One region of the Brotonthovivens ammoniilytica genome, then DNA from elsewhere that is predicted to be linked to it. Evidence: predicted binding sites of a transcription regulator. Region 1 holds the regulator's gene; the other holds the start of a gene.
The links. Region 1 encodes HrcA, which represses chaperone genes, less so after heat shock. Its sites were predicted from a motif close to TGTTAGCACTCNNNNNNNNNGAGTGCTAACA; they were not measured.
Positions count from the first base shown of each region.

Region 1 (4,218 bases):
AGCCAGCATATAATCTGTAATTTTCTGATCGAAATCATCGCCGCCCAGTTTATTATCACCGGATGTGGATAATACTTCGATTACACCCTCGCCGATTTCAATAATAGAAACATCGAAGGTACCGCCGCCTAAGTCATAAACCATGATTTTCTGTTCTTTTTCATTGTCCAGTCCATATGCAAGGGCTGCTGCTGTAGGCTCGTTGATAATACGTTTTACTTCCAGTCCGGCAATTTTACCTGCGTCTTTTGTAGCCTGACGCTGAGCATCGTTAAAATATGCAGGAACAGTAATAACTGCCTCTGATACTTTTTCTCCAAGATAATTCTCTGCATCTGCTTTTAATTTCTGAAGAATCATTGCAGAGATTTCCTGAGGAGAATACTTCTTTCCTTCAATCTCTTTTTTGTAATCTGTACCCATCTCTCTTTTGATGGATGAGATTGTTTTCTCTGCGTTTGTTACAGCCTGACGTTTTGCCGGCTCACCTACCAGTCTTTCACCTGTTTTTGTAAATGCTACTACGGATGGTGTTGTTCTTGCACCTTCTGTATTTGCGATAACTACCGGTTTACCGCCTTCCATAACTGCTACGCAGCTGTTTGTTGTTCCTAAGTCAATACCAATGATTTTACTCATAATAAATTCCTCCTGTTTCAATCAATTCTATCTTTAAATTAGTTGGCAACCTTAACCATGCTGTGTCTTACGACAGAATCCCGATACATATAACCTTTCTGGAATTCTTCAGCAATTATATTTTCACCGAAGTTTTCATCATCAATATGCATTACCGCATTGTGAAGATTCGGATCAAATTCTTTTCCCTCTGTCTCAATCACTGAGACCCCGGCTTCTTCTAAAACCGTCATCATCTGTTTGTAAATCTTTTCCATACCATCTATAAATGGATTCTCTTTTTCTTCCTCCGGTACAGCAGCAAGACCTCTTTCAAAGTTATCTACAACCGGCAGAATCTTTTCAATGATATTTCTGGCACCGGTCTCAAACATCTGGGATTTTTCTTTTTCTGTTCTTTTACGGAAGTTATCAAACTCTGCCATCTGACGCTTCACTTTATCTGTAAGTTCTTCAATCTGAAGATCTTTTTTATCCTTTTTTTCTTTTTTATCTTTACGGAATTTTCTTTCTTTTTTATCCCCTTGTTCTGTTTCCTCTTCTTTCACAGCTTCCTGTGCTGCATCTTGTGTATCGGCCTGTGCACACGCTTCTTCTTTTGTCTCACAGCCGGCAGCTTCTTCCTGCATGTTGTCTTTTACTTCCTCTGTTTCCAGATTCTGTTCATTCATTGCCATCGGACTTCTCCTTTCCGTCTACTCATCCTTCGATTTTTTAAACATTTCATCCAGCTGAACTTTCAGAGTTTTTAGATTATCTACCACATTCTCATAATCCATCCGCTTCGGTCCTACAATACCGATGGTTCCCTGGATTCCTTCTCCCAATTCATAGGTAGCGGTAACTACACTGCAGTCACGCATTTTCTGAATGGGGCTTTCATTTCCAATATATATCTGTATCCCTGTATTTTCCTCACCTGACATCGTTTCCGCAAGGAAATCTTTCAGTTCCTGTTTTTCCTCAAATGCGGAAATCAGCTCGCTTGCCTTCTGAGAATCGCTTAACTCCGGATACTTAAAGATGTTGGTTGCTCCGCTGGTATATACTTCTAGCTCCTCATCCTCCCGTATGGCCTCAGCCACTGCGTCCAGAATATCATTGACGATATGGCTGTGGATGCCGGCCTGTTCTTTTAATCTGGAAATCGTAGCCAGATTAATCTGTTCCAGCATCAGACCGTTCAAGCTGCTGTTTAATAAAATATTCAGCTTTAACATCGCCTCGTTATCAAGGAGCTCATCTATCTGAATCATCCGGTTTTTCACAATATTATTGTCAAGAACAATCACCGCTAGAACCTGTGTCTCATCCACAGCTGAAAGCTGGATAAATTTCACTTTTCCACTGTGAACCTGAGGCGCAGAAATCATTGTGGCATAATTAGTATTTGCCGCCAGCATTTTGGCCACCTGCTTCAACACCTGCTCCATCTTCTCGGTGCGCTCAATCACAAAGGCTTTCATCTCTGTAACTTCCCGCTCCTTTTCCAGCATCAGATTATCTACATAAAAACGATAACCTTTGTCAGAGGGAACCCTGCCGGCAGATGTGTGGGGCTGTACAATGTATCCTAACTCTTCTAAATCAGACATTTCATTTCGAATGGTAGCTGAACTCAAACTCAGATCCGAATATTTTGAAATGGTTCTAGACCCAACCGGCTCCCCGGTCTGCAGATATGTCCGGATAATTGCATTCAAAATTTTTGTTTTTCTTTCATCCAATTCATTCATTCCGGACCTCCCTGTTCTTGTTAGCACTCATTAAATTAGAGTGCTAATATGTTCTGTACATAATGTAGCACCAACAAATAGCATTGTCAACACTATTTTTTAAAGTTTTAAAATTTTCTCAGTGATTTAACTATACGATAGACGACTGCACTTTGCACCAGTACCCGCCGCCACCCAAAGTGTATGCTTATGCTGTCAGGAAGTTTGGAAACTTTCCTATAATAAAACAAGAACCCGGCTTTTTCGGATTCCTGTTCCTATTAATATACTATAAATAATTTAAAATTTCAGGCAGTGTCTGGGCAACACCATACAGCATTGGTACAATCTCTTCTTTGGGCAAAGCCAGATCTACAACAACGACAGTTCTGCATCCTGCCCGAATGGCAGATAGCGCTCCGTTATCCGAATCCTCCACAGCCATGGCCTCCTCTGGAGCAATCCCAAGCTGTTCACAGGCTGACAGATAAATATCCGGCTGGGGTTTCCCATGCTTTACCATAGAAGTAGTCAAAATCCGGTCAAACAGCGAATATACCCCTGTCTGCTTTAAAAATTCTTCCGCCCGGGTTTTGTCACTGGCAGTGGCAATTGCTGTTTTTATTCCCATTTTGTTCAGCCGGCTGACAGTTTCACCAACGCCGGGCTTTGCTTCTATTCCATATTTATCTGTATATTCCTTCATTCTCTTCCTGCGGACCATCCGGATTTTTTCAGCGTCCTTATCAGTTCCTAGAATCTCTTTAAAATAAGCAGGGGCATATTCTATCCCCAGACTCCTTAAATGCAGCAGCTGTTCTAAGGTCACCGAATACCCGCATTCCTCAATAGCCACATTCCAAAACCTGGTATACAGTTTTTCCGTATCCAGCACCACACCGTCCATATCAAATAATACTGCTTTTATCATATTACTCTTCCATTAAAAACTGTGAAAATACATAGTTGCTGATATCAATTCCCTGTTCCGTAAGACGAATCATTCCCTGGTGCTCTTCTAGCAGCCGCTCTCCCTCAAGCTTTTGAAGCACTTCACCATAAACATTTTTAAGGCTGACGGAAAAATGTTTCAAAAAATCCGCCCCGGAAACTCCCTGCATCAAACGCAGCCCCAGAAACATAAATTCTTCCATCTGTTCCTGTTTGGTCAGTTTCTGAGGTTCCTCTTCCCCAATGGTGCCATCTAAATAGGAAGAAAGACTGCCCTCATTGGCAAACCTGCAGTTATCAATCAGAGAAGATGCACCGATTCCAAGGCCTAGGTAATCTGTCCGGTTCCAGTATCCTATATTATGGATACACTGTCTGCCGGGTTTGGCATAATTGGATATTTCATACCGTTCATATCCCTTCTCAGCCAAAAATTCTCTTGTAAAACGGTACATTTCCCGCTCCTCTTCTTCTGTGGGCAGAAACAAAGGCTGTCCGCCCTTTTGTCTGGTCTCATCATCATAGCCATATATTTTATAAAATGGCGTACCTTCCTCAATGATCAGACTGTAAGCGGAAATATGCTCCGGTTTTAAAGAAACCACTTTTTTAAGAGTCCGCTCCCAGCTTTGCAATGTCTGCCTTGGAAGGGCCGACATAAGATCTACATTAATATTATGAAATCCGCATTTTCTTGCACAGTCAAAACTTTCCAGAAAATCTTCATACGTATGGATTCTTCCAAGGAGCTTCAGCTCCTTATTTTCAGCTGACTGCAGTCCCATGCTCAGCCGGTTTACCCCTGCATGTTTATAACTTTTCAGTTTCCCGGCATCCAGGGTTCCCGGATTACACTCAACCGTTATCTCAGCTTCCCGGTCCAGAAAAAAATTTTCTCTCAGACAATCCAGGA
Region 1 is NZ_JAOQJQ010000007.1:36,772-40,989, forward strand. It holds gene dnaK (molecular chaperone DnaK) at 1-639, opposite strand, end outside; gene grpE (nucleotide exchange factor GrpE) at 678-1,316, opposite strand; gene hrcA (heat-inducible transcriptional repressor HrcA) at 1,335-2,375, opposite strand; gene OCV88_RS13940 (HAD family hydrolase) at 2,644-3,285, opposite strand; gene hemW (radical SAM family heme chaperone HemW) at 3,287-4,218, opposite strand, start outside.

Region 2 (4,218 bases), on a different contig from region 1:
TTTGAACGATCGTTCCCGGGTAGTTTTGATTGGAGATACAAAATATGATGCCCAGGGGGCCCGGCTGGCCGGAATTGCCTGTATTGGAATTACTTATGGATTTGGAAGCAGACAGGATTTCTGTGAATATGAACCGGCAGCAGTATTTGATTCCATTGAAGAGGCAGAAGGATATATAAATAAAAACTAACAGATTGCTTCTAAAATGAAAAATCTGAATGGAGATCATGCAGATGAAGGATAAATTTACAATTGTAAAAGGAATGTTTATCAGCATACTATGCTATGCCCTGGTTACAACCGGAGTTTATACCGCTGTTACCCAGCTGGGCCCTGGCACAGGCAGCGAACATGCCATGCTTGCTCAGACCGGGGCTAATGTTTTAGGTCTGGCGGTGCTTCTGGTATGTTACCGGCGGGGAATGTTTTCTTTTTTTAAACAAAAGGCGGCGCCGGGAACAGGAGAGGCACTGATCTGGATTGTGATTTGTGTCTGCGCATCTGTTGTGCTGAATGATTTTCTGTCGGTATCGTTCCTTCAGGAGCTGTTTCCCTCCTGGCAGAGTACAGAGACGCTGATGTATTCAGACCGGCCGGTTTTTATTGTACTTGCGGCCTGTATCACAGGACCTGCGGCGGAGGAATTTTTATACAGAGGTGTTGTTTTTCAGGGGCTGAAAAAAATTGCAGGGTTCTGGCCGGGGGTATTTTTATCGGCATTTGTGTTTGGGCTGCTGCATATGAATCCTCTTCAGGGATTTTACGCCGGTATTTTGGGACTTTTATTTGCATTTTTATATCATCGGACCGGAAAGCTTTTGATGGCGGTCCTTGCCCATGCTCTGGTGAATACAATCAGTGTTGTACTGCATCTTACGGGGCTGTACAGGTATTATGGCAGTGAGAATACGGCTATGATCCTGATTTCATCGGCATCTGCAGCTATCTGCCTTCTGCTTTTATGGAAGCAGTTAAAAAAATATTTAAAAAGCAGGAAAACAGTTTGAATACTTTAAAATCACTTTATCAGACAAGAAGTGTGATAAAAAGATAGATAAAAGAATGGTTAACAAAAGAAAGTGAGGGAATGAGAATGGCAGCGATATTTTTTGATATAGACGGAACGCTGTGGGACAGGGAAAACCGGATACCTGAAAGCACAAAAGAGGCGGTGTTAAGACTTCGGGAAAAGGGGCATCTGTCTTTTTTATGCAGTGGGAGAACGAAAGCTTTGATCAGAGATGAGAAGCTGCTTGGCCTGGGGTTTGACGGTATTCTAGGTGGATGCGGCACCCAGATTGTATATCGGGGGGAGCGTCTGTTCTGCCATGAAATTGAAAAAGAGACGCTGATAAAAACCGTGAGGATTTTAAAAGAATGCAGAATGCCCATTTTGATGGAGGGGGAGACGTATATGTTTATGGATCCTGAAGTTGCTGCCAATCCCTATGGACGATATATTCAGGAGACCCTTGGGGAGTTTGTAAAACCTCTCACCGGGAATGAAGATCAGTGGAGGGCCAGCAAGCTTACCGTTATGATTCCGGGAGCGGATGTTGAGCGGGCAGAGCATCTTTTGAAGGATGATTATCAAATGCTGTGTCATGGGAAATGGGTGATGGAGCTTGTTCCAAAGGGTTTTTCCAAAGCAAAGGGTATTCAGAAGGTTTGTGAAGCCCTTGGTATTTCACGGGATGATACCGTTGCATTTGGCGACAGCATTAATGACAGAGATATGCTGGAATATGCAGCCTGCGGGATTGCCATGGGAAATGGTACAGAGGCTGCAAAAGAAGCGGCAGATTACATTACAGATGATATTCATCAGGACGGGATTTATCATGCCCTGGAACATTTTGGGCTGATTTAGTACTAAAAAGAAAGATTGCTGCATAGACTGGAAAGAGAGTCTGCTGTTTGTACAGGCCCGGAGGTTATTTTTGCATAGAAAAATAAAAAAATGAGGAAACAAGAGATTAAAAGAGTAAATAAAAGAAATAAATAGAATAAATGCCAAAAAACCGAATATAATCTGTTTGCACAAAAGTGGTAAAAAAACTATTATAGGTTCAACGGTTAGCACTCGTGAAAAGTGAGTGCTAATAAACAGAAGTGATGAGAGACAAATTCGAATCAAGGAGGAATTATTATGAAATTAGTACCTTTAGGTGACAGAGTTGTATTAAAACAGTGTGAGGCTGAGGAAACTACAAAATCAGGAATTATCCTTACAAGCGCTTCACAGGAAAAGCCCCAGGAAGCAGAAGTAGTGGCAGTTGGTCCCGGCGGTGTTGTAGACGGAAAAGAAGTTACAATGCAGGTGAAAGAGGGCGACAAAGTAATTTACTCCAAATATGCCGGAAATGAAGTAAAATTAGATGGTGAAGAGTATATTATTGTAAAACAGAACGATATCCTTGCAATCGTTGAATAATCCAGGTTTGAATTTATACAAATATAATATTTTGAAATTTCATTAGGAGGCTATAAAATGGCAAAAGAATTAAAATATGGATCAGAAGCCAGAGCGGCTTTAGAAGCAGGCGTTGATAAATTAGCAGACACAGTCAGAGTTACATTGGGACCAAAAGGAAGAAATGTTGTACTGGATAAATCCTTTGGAGCTCCGTTAATTACAAATGATGGTGTTACAATTGCAAAAGAAATCGAGCTGGAAGACGCTTTTGAAAATATGGGAGCTCAGCTTGTAAAAGAAGCAGCTACAAAGACAAATGATGTAGCAGGCGACGGTACAACAACAGCTACTGTTCTCGCACAGGCTATGATTAAAGAAGGAATGAAAAACCTGGCAGCAGGGGCAAACCCAATCGTAATGAGAAGAGGAATGAAAAAAGCCACAGAAGCAGCTGTTACAGCAATCGCTGATATGAGCCAGAAAGTAAACGGAAAAAATCACATTGCAAAAGTAGCTGCAATTTCTGCAGGGGATGAAGAAGTAGGAAACATGGTTGCAGATGCAATGGAAAAAGTTTCCAATGACGGTGTTATTACAATTGAAGAATCCAAAACAATGCAGACAGAGCTTGACCTTGTAGAAGGTATGCAGTTTGACCGCGGATATATTTCAGCATATATGGCAACTGATATGGATAAAATGGAAGCAGTATTAGATGATCCGTATATTCTGATTACAGATAAAAAAATCAGCAGCATTCAGGAGATTCTTCCATTATTAGAGCAGATTGTACAGTCCGGCAAAAAACTGTTAATCATTGCAGAAGATATTGAAGGCGAAGCGCTTACTACCTTAATCGTAAACAAATTGCGTGGAACATTCAGTGTAGTCGGCGTAAAAGCTCCGGGTTATGGTGACAGAAGAAAAGAAATGCTTCAGGATATCGCTATCTTAACAGGCGGTCAGGTAATCTCCGAAGAAGTAGGTCTTGAATTAAAAGAAGCTACTATTGAAATGTTAGGACGTGCAAAATCCGTAAAAGTTCAGAAAGAAACAACTGTTATCGTAGACGGTGAAGGTTCTAAAGACTCCATCTCTGCAAGAATAGCTCAGATCAGAGGACAGATTGAAGAGACAACATCTGATTTTGACCGTGAAAAATTACAGGAAAGACTTGCAAAACTGGCAGGCGGTGTAGCAGTTATCCGTGTGGGAGCAGCAACAGAAGCAGAAATGAAAGAAAGCAAACTCCGTATGGAAGATGCACTTGCAGCAACAAGAGCAGCAGTAGAAGAAGGAATCATCGCAGGCGGCGGTTCTGCATATATCCATGCACAGAAAGCAGTAGCAAAACTTGCAGAAACATTAGAAGGCGACGAAAAAACAGGCGCTAACGTTATTTTAAAAGCACTAGAATCACCTCTTTACTATATTACAGCCAATGCAGGATTAGAAGGCGCAGTGATTATCAACAAAGTGCGTGAATCAGAACCGGGCGTTGGATTTGACGCAGCAAAAGAAGTATATGTAGACATGGTAGAACAGGGTATCCTGGATCCGGTAAAAGTTACAAGAAGTGCATTACAGAATGCAACAAGTGTAGCATCTACCTTATTAACAACAGAATCAGTAGTAGCAGACATCAAAGAACCAGTACCTCCAATGCCGGCAGGCGGAGCACCAGGCATGGGCATGATGTAATCGGTAAAAAACCAGCGACGCACAAAATAAAAGAAAGGGAAATCCCCATCAGAGAGTTCACTCTCATGAGGGGGATTTCCCTTTCTTTTGTTTTCGTATGA
Region 2 is NZ_JAOQJQ010000001.1:197,666-201,883, forward strand. It holds gene OCV88_RS00905 (HAD hydrolase-like protein) at 1-190, shown strand, start outside; gene OCV88_RS00910 (CPBP family intramembrane glutamic endopeptidase) at 234-1,007, shown strand; gene OCV88_RS00915 (Cof-type HAD-IIB family hydrolase) at 1,094-1,870, shown strand; gene groES (co-chaperone GroES) at 2,150-2,434, shown strand; gene groL (chaperonin GroEL) at 2,492-4,117, shown strand.
Region 2: a site for HrcA is predicted at 2,075-2,105, ahead of groES (co-chaperone GroES). Genes of this name have one in related genera too.